Regions from separate parts of the Streptomyces sp. NPDC107581 genome, predicted to be linked through region 2. Evidence: riboswitches for the same ligand, from Rfam matches in the RefSeq annotation. Region 2 holds a riboswitch; the other holds the start of a gene.

Region 1 (5,750 bases), on a different contig from region 2:
CCGTGCCCTGGTGCAGCAGGCCGCCCAGGCCCTCGACCGGGGCGATCTGCAGGCACCGTATCTGTGCGCGATGGCGAAGCGGTTCGCCACCGACACCGGATACTCCGTGGCCGACCGCGCGCTCCAACTGCACGGCGGCTACGGATACCTCAGCGAGTACGGCATCGAGAAGATCGTCCGTGACCTGCGGGTCCACCAGATCCTGGAAGGAACCAACGAGATCATGCGCGTCATCGTGGCCCGCGGCCTGACGGAGGCGTTCGGATGAGTGACAGTGAAGACGCCGTCCTGCTCCGTACGGCAGGCCGGGCCGCATGTATCACGCTCAACCGGCCCAGGGCCCTCAACGCACTCAACCACGACATGGTGCGCCGGATCGACGAGGCTCTGACCGCCTGGGAGCACGACCCGGCCGTGGAGACCGTGGTCGTCACCGGGGCGGGCGAGCGCGGGTTGTGCGCGGGCGGCGACATCCGGAGCATTCACGACGACGCCCGGGACGGCGACGGCGCCGCCTCGGCCGCGTTCTGGCGCGACGAGTACCGCCTCAACGCCCGCATCGCCCGCTACCCCAAGCCCTACGTCGCCGTCATGGACGGCATCGTCATGGGCGGCGGTGTCGGCATCTCCGCACACGGCAGCGTCCGGATCGTCACCGAACGCTCGCGGATCGCCATGCCCGAGACCGGCATCGGCTTCGTCCCCGACGTCGGCGGTACCTACCTGCTGGCTCTCGCTCCGGGCGAACTGGGCACCCATCTCGCGCTGACGGGCGCGCAGATCGGCGCGGGCGATGCCCTGCTGTGCGGCCTCGCCGACCACTACCTGCCCTCCGACGCCCTCGGCGCCTTCGTCGACGACCTGGCCGAGCTGCCCGTACGAGAGGCGCTCGCCCGTCACGTACAGCCGCCGCAGCAGGGTGAGCTGGCGGCCCGGCGGGAGTGGATCGACGCCTGCTACGCCGCCCCGACGGTCGAGGACATCCTGAACCGGCTGCTCGACCAAGGCGATCCCGCCGCCAAGGAGGCGGCGCAGATCCTGCTCACCAAGTCACCGACGGCTCTGAAGGTGACTCTGGCCGCCCTGCTCCGTGCTCGGCACCTCGGCCCCATCGAGCGGGTCCTCGACCAGGAGTACCGCGTCTCCTGCGCGACCCTGCGCACGCACGACCTGGTGGAGGGCATCCGCGCCCAGGTCATCGACAAGGACCGCACCCCGCACTGGTCGCCGGCCACCCTTGTCGAGGTGACCGACACCGACGTCGAACGCTTCTTCACCCCCCTCGGCGAGCACGAGCTCGGACTCGCCGGTACCGACACCCCGGAGGTGGCCTGGTGAGCCGAACCGTCGCGTTCATCGGACTCGGGCACATGGGCGCGCCCATGGCCGCCAACCTGGTCAAAGCGGGCCACCGCGTGCGTGGACACGACCTGGTGTCCGACGCTGTGGACGGTGCTGCGCAAGCGGGCGTCGAGCCCGCCGGAACCGCGGCCGAGGCGGTGACGGACGCCGAGGTGGTCATCACCATGCTCCCTGCCGGCCGTCACGTCCTCGACCTCTACGACACCGTCCTCTCCGCGGCCCGGCCCGGCACCCTGTTCGTCGACTGCTCCACCATCGACGTCGCCGACGCCCGCGCCGCGCACGAACGCGCGGTCGACGCAGGGATGCAGGCTCTGGACGCACCGGTCTCCGGGGGAGTGGTGGGAGCCGAAGCGGCCACGCTCACCTTCATGGCCGGCGGGGGCGAGAGCGAATTCGGTGAGGCGCGTCCCCTGCTGGAGGCGATGGGCAAGAAGGCCGTCCACTGCGGCGGCCCGGGCGCCGGGCAGGCCGCGAAGATCTGCAACAACATGATCCTCGGCATCTCCATGATCGCCGTCAGCGAGGCGTTCGTCCTCGGCGAGAGCCTCGGCCTGTCCCACCAGGCCCTGTACGACGTGGCCGCCACGGCGTCCGGGCAGTGCTGGGCCCTCAGCGTCAACTGCCCGGTCCCCGGGCCCGTGCCGAGCAGTCCGGCCAACCGGGACTACCGTCCGGGATTCGCGGCCGCCCTCATGGCCAAGGACCTGGGGCTCGCGGCCAACGCGGTCCGAGCGGGCGGAGTGCACGCGGAACTCGGCTTGCGCGCTTCCGAGTTGTACGCCGCGTATGCCGAGCGAGTCGGTGCCACGGAGGACTTCTCCGGCATCGTCCGCACCATCAGGGATCAGAGCGGAGAACAGGGATGACCACCAAGGAGCGGGACGCCGAGTACGAGACGATCCTCGTCGAGCGCAAGGGCCGCACCGCGCTGCTCACGCTCAACCGTCCCCAGGCCCTCAATGCGTTGAACCTTCAGGTCATGAACGAAGTCGTCGCGGCGACCGAGGACGTCGACCGCGACTCGGACTGCGGCTGCATCGTGATCACGGGCTCGGCGAAGGCGTTCGCGGCCGGCGCCGACATCAAGGAGATGCAGCCGCAGAACTACATGGACATGTATCTCGCCGACTGGTTCGCCGCCTGGGACCGCCTCGGACAGCTCCGCACGCCGACGGTGGCGGCGGTCGCCGGATACGCCCTCGGCGGCGGCTGCGAGCTCGCCATGCTCTGCGACATCCTGCTCGCCGCCGACACGGCCGTCTTCGGCCAGCCGGAGATCAAGCTCGGCGTGATCCCCGGCATCGGCGGTTCCCAGCGCCTGACCCGCGCGGTCGGCAAGGCCAAGGCCATGGAACTCTGTTTGACCGGGCGCACCATGGACGCGACCGAAGCCGAGCGAGCCGGGCTCGTCTCCCGGGTGGTCCCCGCCGACGACCTGCTCGGTGAGGCCCTGGCCGTCGCCGAGACCGTCGCCGGCATGTCGCTGCCGGTCGCGATGATGGCCAAGGAAGCGGTCGGGCGGGCCTTCGAGACCACGCTCGCGGAAGGCGTCCGCTTCGAACGGCGCCTGTTCCACGCGGTGTTCGCCACCGCCGACCAGAAGGAGGGCATGGGCGCCTTCGTCGACAAGCGGCCGGCCGAGTTCCGGCACCGCTGAACCACCGACCCGTTCCGTCCCGCCCAGCAGGAGATGAAGATCAAGCCGGGCGGGACGACGCGTACGTGTTGTGTGCCGACCGTGCATCGGGCCGGCGCGGCGGCCATCGGGCATGAACGATTCTGCGGCCGTGAAGTGGCTCAGACTGCCAGGTCCCTGTGCTGACGCAACAGCGCCGCGATCGCGCAACGAAGGCAGCCGCCTGCGGTGTTCCCTTCCTCGGCTTCGCCATCGGGGCAGGACCTCGAGCACAACGCCGGTTCCGCAGCGGACTGCCGGCCGCAGTCGTCCCGCGCTGCGGCGATCAGTGCCTCCAGCTCCTGCAGGAGCTGGTCGGTACGTTTCGCCTGTTGGGCGAGGACGCGCACACGAGCGCTCTGCCCGCCGATCTGCCGGCGGCTGGCGACGAGCAGCTCATACTCCTCCGGAGGGAGAGCGACCACTTCGCGGCCGCCGAGCGTGATGCGGCGTGGTGTGAGACGTCTTGCCACTGAGTTCCTCCGCCTCTTGCCCGGAGCGGTCCAGGTTGTGTCTGCAGGATTCTGTGGCAAGGCCATGAATCGACTGCGTCGGTGTACCGGAGAACGTGAGGCAGCTCTCCGTGGTTCCCCTGCGGCCCCTGTTGTCCTGAAACATTCCAGTGCGAGGCTGGTACTGGCCGTCCGGTCGCTGTCGCGATGGGGTTCACCGGCGGCTCTGGTCACATTGCCAAAGATATACGGATCTGCCGCACGGGAACCGTCTGTCCCGGCTCTCCGGCCTGCCTTCAGGAGCTTTGAGCCGGTCGGTCCGAGTGCTCGTCGAGATTGCCGGGAGTGGTCGCGGGATCGCACACTCTCGGCCATCTGTCTGATTGACGGATCATCGCCGCTGTCCGTACTCTCCATATGTAGTGATGGCCTAAGGAAGCTGGTGAAAATCCGGCACGGTCGCGCCACTGTGACAGCCCCGTCGAAGGGTGGGGCTGGAGTCAGACACTTGGCCGTCGCGACGCTCCATTGGTTGAGGGACGCACGATCCCCTGAAGGAGGGGCTCATTTCATGAGCAGCATGTCCGCGCCCGCGGCGCTTCCCACCCCTGTTGTCCTGCCGGCCACGAAGGCCGTGCTCTGGCTGGCCGGAACCGCGTTGATCGCGCTGGCCATCTACTACTTCATCGGAGTCGACCAGGGCGCCTACTCCGTCTTCGGCAAGGACATGCACGTCCACGAGTTCGTGCACGACGCCCGCCACTTCCTCGGCTTCCCCTGCCACTGACGAGAGCAAGCACGGACATCTGAACATGGAAAAGAGACTCATACTGCGCGGCGTCATCGCCGGCGCAGTCGCCGGTCTGCTCGCATTCGTCTTCGCGCGGATCTTCGCCGAGCCGCAGATCAACAAGGCCATCAACTACGAGAGCGGACGCGATGCCGCACAGGAGGCCCTCGACAAGGCCGCCGGCATCGCACCGGGGGCTCCCGACCCGGACATCTTCAGCCGGACGATCCAGGCCAACGTCGGCATCGGCGTGGGCATGGTCTTCTTCGGCATCGCCATGGGCGCGCTGTTCGCCGTCGCCTACGCCATCTGTCTCGGCCGGGTCGGCAACCTGCGTCCGCGCAACCTGGCGCTGCTGGTGGCCCTGGGCGGCTTCCTCGGCTTCTACCTGGTGCCGTACGTGAAGTACCCGGCCAACCCGCCGGCGATCGGGCACCCGGACACGATCAAGGACCGCGGCAACCTGTACCTGGTCATGGTTCTCTGCTCCGTCGTGTTCCTCGTCGGGGCGGTCTGGCTCGGTAAGCGTCTGCAGTCGCGCTTCGGCAACTGGAACGCCACGCTCCTCGCGGGCGCCGCGTACGTCGTCGCCATCGGCGTCGTGATGGCACTGCTGCCGCAACTCGGCGAACTCTCCGCCAACGTGCACGAGTACGGCCACCAGGCCACGGAGACGCCCCTGCCCCTGAAGAACTCCAAGGGTGCCATCGTCTACCCGGGCTTTCCGGCAGACGTACTCTTCTCCTTCCGTTTCTTCTCCGTCGCCGCGCAGGCCCTGCTGTGGGCGGCCCTGGGCCTCGTCTTCGCCCCCATGGCGGAGCGGCTGCTCGATCCGGCGATCCGGGCATCCGCCAAGCCGGCGCCGAAGCAACCGGAGCCGGTCGGCGCAGCATGACGGACCCGAGAGCCGCAGCCGCCTGAACCGGAGGCGGCCCTCGGAACCGGCGAACGACGCGAGAACCAGCGGAGGCATTCCTCCGCTGGTTCTCAGTGCGTCGGGGTGGTCTCCGACGGGGCGAGGCCGTGCCCGAGCCGCAGATTCCAGCGGCCGGACCGTCCGCTGAGTTCCGTCGCCGTCAGCGGCGGTACGTCGAGCCGCCAGAAGGCGGCCAAGGGCAGCCCCAGGACGTGCACGACAGCGGCCCGCACCACCTCCGGTTCCACCACGGCGACGGTACGGCCGTCCAGCTCCCGCACGGTGTCCAGCCACTGTCCGACCCGGTCGCACACGTCCCGCACCGACTCCCCGCCGTGCGCGGCCCAGGTGGGATCGGAGAGCCAGGCGCCCACCGCCTCCGGCTCGGCCGCCCCCACGTCGTCCAGGGTGCGGCCACGCCACCGGCCCACATCCAGGCCCCCGAGCCGAGGTGAGTCCGAGCCGTCGAGAGCGAGCGCCGCCGCCGTCTGTCGGCAACGCGCACTCGGGGATGTGACCACGCGGGCGGGTGCGGGCAGCGAGCCGGCCGCC
Region 2 (5,750 bases):
TACCGCCCAGCAGCCGTACGACGGCGATACCCGAGCCCTCGATCAGACCCGGCAGTTCCCCGGCCACGTCGACCCGGGTCGGGTTGCCGATCCGGTACCCGGCGCCGGAGGCCCGGGCCGCCAGCAGATCGGTGTCGGCGGTCGACAACAACAACACTGTGCTCATGCGGGCGCTCCCGGTGGAATGAAAGGCAGTCCTTGCGGCGCGCCCGACTCGATGAGCCGCCAGAGCGCGTCCGTGTCCGCGTGCTGTTCGATCAGGTCGCCGAGCCGGTCGAGCTGCTCCTCGCGCAGCGCGGCGAAGCATGTGTCCGGGGCCGGCACGAACCGGCGGCCCGCGGCGGCCGCCACCTCGCGCAGGAAGGCCCGGCGGAAGCCGTCCGACTCCAGCGAGCCGTGCCAGTGCGTGCCCCAGGCCGGGCCGACCCGGCAGCCGTCCAGGAAGGGCTCTCCGCCCGTCACTTCGGCGACCCCGTGGTGGATCTCGTACCCCTCGACCCGCTCGCCGAGGGCTTCGCCGGTGGGCCGGGTGAGGGTCTTCTCCCGGGCGAATTTCACGCGCACCGGGAGCACCCCGAGGCCCCGGACCTGCCCGGCGCGCGACTCGACCTCGTCCTCGATGTGCTCGCCGAGGATCTGGAAGCCGCCGCAGATGCCGAGGACCGGCCGCCCCTCGGCGGCCCGGCGCACGAGCGCCTCCGCCAGGCCCCGTTCCCGCAGCCACTCCAGCGCCCGTACGGTCCCGCGCGTACCCGGGACCACCACGAGGTCGGCGTCCGCCAGCTCCTCCGGCCGGTCCACGAACCGCACCACGACGCCCGGTTCGGCGGCCAGCGCGTCCACGTCCGTGAAGTTCGACATCAGCGGGATCGCGCAGACGGCGACCCGCAGGACGTCCTCGCCGAGCGGAGGCGTCACGGCCGACTCCCGGACCGTGCCCCGCAGGGACACCCGCAGCCCGTCCTCCTCGTCGATGCCGAGCCCGTGCCGGAACGGCAGCACGCCGTAGGTGCGCCGCCCGGTGAGACCGTGCAGCATCTCCAGCCCCGGCTCCAGCAGGCCGACGTCGCCGCGGAACTTGTTCACCAGGAAGCCGGCGACCAGCTCCTGGTCCTGCGGTGAGAGCAGGGCGAGCGTCCCGAAGAAGGAGGCGAAGACGCCACCCCGGTCGATGTCGCCGACGACGAGCACGGGCAGCCGCGCGCCCCGCGCGATCCCCATGTTCACGATGTCGGTCCGCCGCAGATTGATCTCCGCGGGCGAACCGGCCCCCTCACAGATCACCGCGTCATACGTGCCCCGCAACTCGGCCAGACAGTCCAGGACCGTGCCGAGGAGCCGCTGCTGGCGCCCTCCGTGGTAGCCGCGTGCGCTCATCTCGCCCACCGGCCTGCCCAGCAGCACCACCTGGCTGCTCTGCTCACCGCCCGGCTTGAGCAGCACGGGGTTCATCAGCGCGGTCGGCTCGACGCGGCAGGCCTGGGCCTGCATCGCCTGCGCCCGGCCGATCTCGGCACCCTCCCGTGTCACGAACGAGTTGAGGGACATGTTCTGCGCCTTGAAGGGCGCGACCTTCACGCCCTGGCGCACCAGCCACCGGCAGATCCCGGCCGTCACGACGCTCTTGCCGGCGTCGGAGGTGGTGCCGGCGACGAGGAGACCACCGTTCACTTCCCACGTCCCTTCACGAGTCGGCGCGCGGCGAGGGTGACGCCGAGCGCGAGCAGGCCGACGCGGCGGGAGAGCCGTACGGCCCGGTCGATGTCGGTGACCCGGACGGCCCGCCCGGTGTCCCCGTTGAGGACGGGCCGGTGCTCGACGCGCCCGCCGTAGGAGAGCGTCCCGCCCAGCCGCACGCCGAGCGCGCCCGCGAACGAGGCTTCGACGGGCCCGGCGTTGGGGCTCGGGTGCTTGCGGGCGTCGGCCTGCCAGGCGCGCAGGGCGCCGCGGGGGTCGGGTCCGGCCGCGGCGGCGAGTACGGCGGTCAGCCGCGCCCCCGGCCAGCCGGCCACGTCGTCGAGGCGGGCCGAGGCCCAGCCGTAGCGCCGGAAGCGGGCCGACCTGTGCCCCACCATCGCATCCAGGGTGTTGACGGCCCGGAACCCGAGCAGCCCCGGCACCCCGCCGCCCGCACCCCACACCAGCGCGCCCACCACGGCGTCGGAGGTGTTCTCGGCGACCGACTCCACGACGGCGCGGGCGATCCCGTCCGCGTCCAGGGCCTGCGGATCCCGGCCGCACAGATGCGGCAGCCGCGCACGTGCCGCCTCGATGTCCCCGGCCTCCAGGGCGCGCCCGACGGTCCGGGCCTCCCGGGCCAGCGAAGTACCCCCGACGACCGCCCAGGTGGCGGCGCCGGCCAGTGCGGCGGAGGCGACGGGGGAGCGGCGTACGGCCCGTTCGGCGACGGCCCCCAGGGCGACGGCGCCGCCGGCGCACACGGCGGTGTGCAGGGCGCCCCAGCCGCGGTGGTCGCGCCACAGCACGCGTTCCACGGCTGCGGCCGCGCGCCCGAACGCGGCGACCGGATGCCCGCGGCGCGGATCGCCGAGAAGGAGATCGCCGAGAAGGCCGGCGGCGGCGCCGTACGCGTACGAGCGATCGGCACCCATCGGCTCAGCCGGCCGTGAGGTCAGGGGCGGGCCTGGTACTGGTCCTCGATCGGCAGCCGAGCATGGCGATATGTGTCCTCACTCAGGGTGTCCACGCCCTGGTCCGACGAGACCGGCGGTGAGAGTTCCTGGCTCCCGGGGTGTTCTTCCCCGGTGACAGTGGCGGGACCGCGCCGGATTCGCACCGGCTTCCTCTTCTGCCGCCGTACATGGCGTGGGCAGTCCACCACGCACTCGGAAGAGCCGTCAACTTGCCTTTGACCAGGGACGGCGGACTGTGCTGAGCCCCACATCGGCAGCGCGCCCGACCGCGCCGGAGGACCGGATTGCGGTGAATTCCCCTCCTCTCGGGCGGCGTTCGCGCATCCCTCCGGTACCCACGGACCGTGAGGATCAGCAAGAGGGCGTACGTCTCATACGGGATGGAACGGACGCGGGAGGAGACACGAGGAGACGCGAGGCGGCGCACGCGGGCGAGATGCCGCTGGACGACGGCCAGGTCGTCCAACTGGGGGGCGGGCGAGGGCCCGCCGGAGCGCAGTGGGTCTCGCGCGAGCGCGGCGGGCCTCTCGCGGGAGCGCAGTGGGTCTCGCGGGGCGGCGCGACGGCGGAGGCCGCCCCGGACACACGGCGACCGCCCTGCCGGGTCGCCCACTGGGGGCTCGGCAGGGCGGTCCGGGACCGTCCGGCCCGCGCGGACGCGGACCTTTCGAAGGTCAGGCCTCGGTGACGATCAAGAGGTCGGGCCTCGGTCACGCAAGAGGTCGGGCCTCGGTCACGATCACAGGTCAGGCCTTGGCCACGATCAGATAGAACCCGTACGCCACCGCGGCCGCACAGGTCGCGAAGCACACATAGGCACCGGTCACCGCCAGCGCGGCGGAGTCGCCCTGCGCGGCGGCCTTCTCGCGCCGCGCCAGGCCGTTGACGCCGAGGGTGAACAGGGCCACCAGGCCCACCGTGAACACGAGGCTGACGCCGAAGACGGAGCCGAGGGCCGCCCAGTCGATCTTCATGGGGATGCTTCCTTCAGGTACCGGGTGCTCGGGGTCAGACGGCGGCGGCCGGCGGGGCCGGCTCGGTGGCGGCGGCGGGAGCCGGGACGGCGGCGGCCGGAGCCGGGATGGTGGCCGTCAGGTCCTCGGTGACGACGCCCGCGGGGGGCGGGGTCACCGCGGCGATGGCGGTGGTCACCACGCCGGCCGGCTCGGCGTCGTCAGCGGGCACGACGCTGGTGTGGTCGACGACCTCGCGGCGGGAGAACTTCCAGATCGCGGCGCTGGCGCCGACGAGGAAGACGGCGACGACCGCGGTGCCCCAGTCGCCGAGGTCCGTGACGGACTCGGCGCCCGCGCCGACCAGCGCGGCGGCCGGGAGGGTGAGCACCCAGGCGACGACCATGCGGGTCGCGGTGGACCAGCGGACCACACCGCCCTTGCGGCCGAGGCCCGCGCCCATCACCGAGCCGGAGACGACATGGGTGGTGGAGAGGGAGAAGCCGAGGTGCGAGGAGGCCAGGATGGCCGTGGCCGCGCTGGTCTGGGCGGCGAAGCCCTGTCGCGGCTCCAGGTCGGTCAGGCCCTTGCCCATGGTGCGGATGATGCGCCAGCCGCCGATGTAGGTGCCGAGCGCGATGGCCATGCCGGCGGAGAGGATGACCCAGGTGGGAGGGTTGGAGCCGGGGGCGATCGCACCGCCCGCGATCAGCGCGAGGGTGATGATGCCCATCGTCTTCTGCGCGTCGTTGGTGCCGTGGGCGAGGGAGACCAGGCCGGCGGAGGCGATCTGCCCGGCGCGGTAGCCCTTGCGGGTGGCCTCGCCCTCGGCGCCCCGGCCGATGCCGTAGGAGAACCGGGTGGCGAGCAGTGCCGCGAGACCGGCCACGACCGGGGCGGCGACCGCCGGGAGCAGCACCTTGGTGATCAGGACGTCACCGTGGACGGCGCCGAGGCCCGCGGAGGCGACGGTGGCGCCGATCAGTCCGCCCATCAGGGCGTGCGAGGAACTGGAGGGCAGGCCCACGAGCCAGGTCACCAGGTTCCAGAGGATCGCGCCGACCAGGGCGGCGAAGATGACCTCGGGCCGGATGCCGTTCTCGTCGACGAGTCCCTTGGAGATCGTGTTGGCGACCTCCACGGAGAGGAAGGCGCCCACAAGGTTGAGGGCGGCGGACATGGCCACCGCGACCTTGGGCTTGAGCGCACCGGTCGAGATGGTCGTGGCCATCGCGTTGGCGGTGTCGTGAAAACCGTTCGTGAAATCAAACGCGAGTGCGGTCACCACCACAATCGCGAGGATCAGCGAGAAGTTTTCCATTTACCCAGGCAATCATTCGAGGTCATTGGCTGTTGGACCGTAGGCAACCTGGATGAACGGAAGGTGAACTGGAGCGGGCGCCAGGGTTTCTATGGGAGGGGTCCCGGATTTTGCCCGGATCTGCCCCCTAGGCGCCCCTTGGCCACCGGCCTTGCGCGAAGGCCCGCAGCCGCCTCGGCGGCCCGTGGAAGAGATTCTGGTCACCCGTGCGGCTGCCCTCGGCGGTGTACTGCCACAAGGTCCAGGAGGACCAGCCGCCCGGCAGCGGTCCCGGGCTCCGTGTGCCGTGCCGGGCGATCCACAGGGGATGGTCCGAGAAGGCGCGGCTGTCGCCGGTGCAGGCCCTCCACCACTGGGCGGTGGTGTAGATGACCGGCCGCCGGCCGGTCATCCGTGCGACGGTGTCGCTGAAGGACCGGATCCAGCGGACCATCCGCGGCCGGCCCAGCCCGTAGCACCTGTGCTTCGCGTCGTACGGGTTGTACTCGATGTCGAGCGCGGGCGGCAGCGTCCAGCCGTCCGCCCGCCATTCGCCGCCGTGCCGCACGAAGTACGCGGCCTGCCGGGCGCCCGAGGACGTGTCCGGCCGGGCGAAGTGGTACGCGCCGCGGATCAGGCCGGCCCGGCGCGCGCCGTCGTACTGCCGCCTGAAGAGGGGGTTGCGGTAGGCCGTGGCCTCGGTCGCCTTGACGTAGGTGAACCGTGCGCCGTCCGACCGGGCGGCCGGCCAGTCCACCTGCCCCTGGTGGGACGACACGTCGCGCCCGCTGGCCCGACCGGCTCCCGGCGGCGACGGGCCCGCAGAGGCCGGCGGGCCCGCGG

What was found. Region 2 has a riboswitch for cobalamin ahead of ACZ7P3_RS16560 (cobalamin biosynthesis protein). Riboswitches for the same ligand answer to the same signal wherever they lie in the genome.
Region 1: another riboswitch for cobalamin. It lies ahead of ACZ7P3_RS36915 (CbtB domain-containing protein); the one in region 2 lies ahead of ACZ7P3_RS16560 (cobalamin biosynthesis protein).

The regions. Positions count from the first base shown of each region.
Region 1 is NZ_JBVKBH010000020.1:14,940-20,689, reverse strand. Features, by position in the region: gene ACZ7P3_RS36940 (acyl-CoA dehydrogenase family protein) at 1-268, shown strand, start outside; gene ACZ7P3_RS36935 (enoyl-CoA hydratase/isomerase family protein) at 265-1,338, shown strand; gene mmsB (3-hydroxyisobutyrate dehydrogenase) at 1,335-2,231, shown strand; gene ACZ7P3_RS36925 (enoyl-CoA hydratase) at 2,228-3,022, shown strand; gene ACZ7P3_RS36920 (hypothetical protein) at 3,163-3,513, opposite strand; adenosylcobalamin (AdoCbl) riboswitch at 3,900-4,022, shown strand; gene ACZ7P3_RS36915 (CbtB domain-containing protein) at 4,064-4,279, shown strand; gene ACZ7P3_RS36910 (CbtA family protein) at 4,305-5,177, shown strand; gene ACZ7P3_RS36905 (histidine phosphatase family protein) at 5,270-5,750, opposite strand, start outside.
Region 2 is NZ_JBVKBH010000006.1:71,628-77,377, reverse strand. Features, by position in the region: gene cobN (cobaltochelatase subunit CobN) at 1-166, opposite strand, end outside; gene ACZ7P3_RS16565 (cobyric acid synthase) at 163-1,671, opposite strand; gene ACZ7P3_RS16560 (cobalamin biosynthesis protein) at 1,668-2,612, opposite strand; cobalamin riboswitch at 2,714-2,856, opposite strand; gene ACZ7P3_RS16555 (hypothetical protein) at 3,401-3,628, opposite strand; gene ACZ7P3_RS16550 (inorganic phosphate transporter) at 3,663-4,928, opposite strand; gene ACZ7P3_RS16545 (lysozyme) at 5,056-5,750, opposite strand, start outside.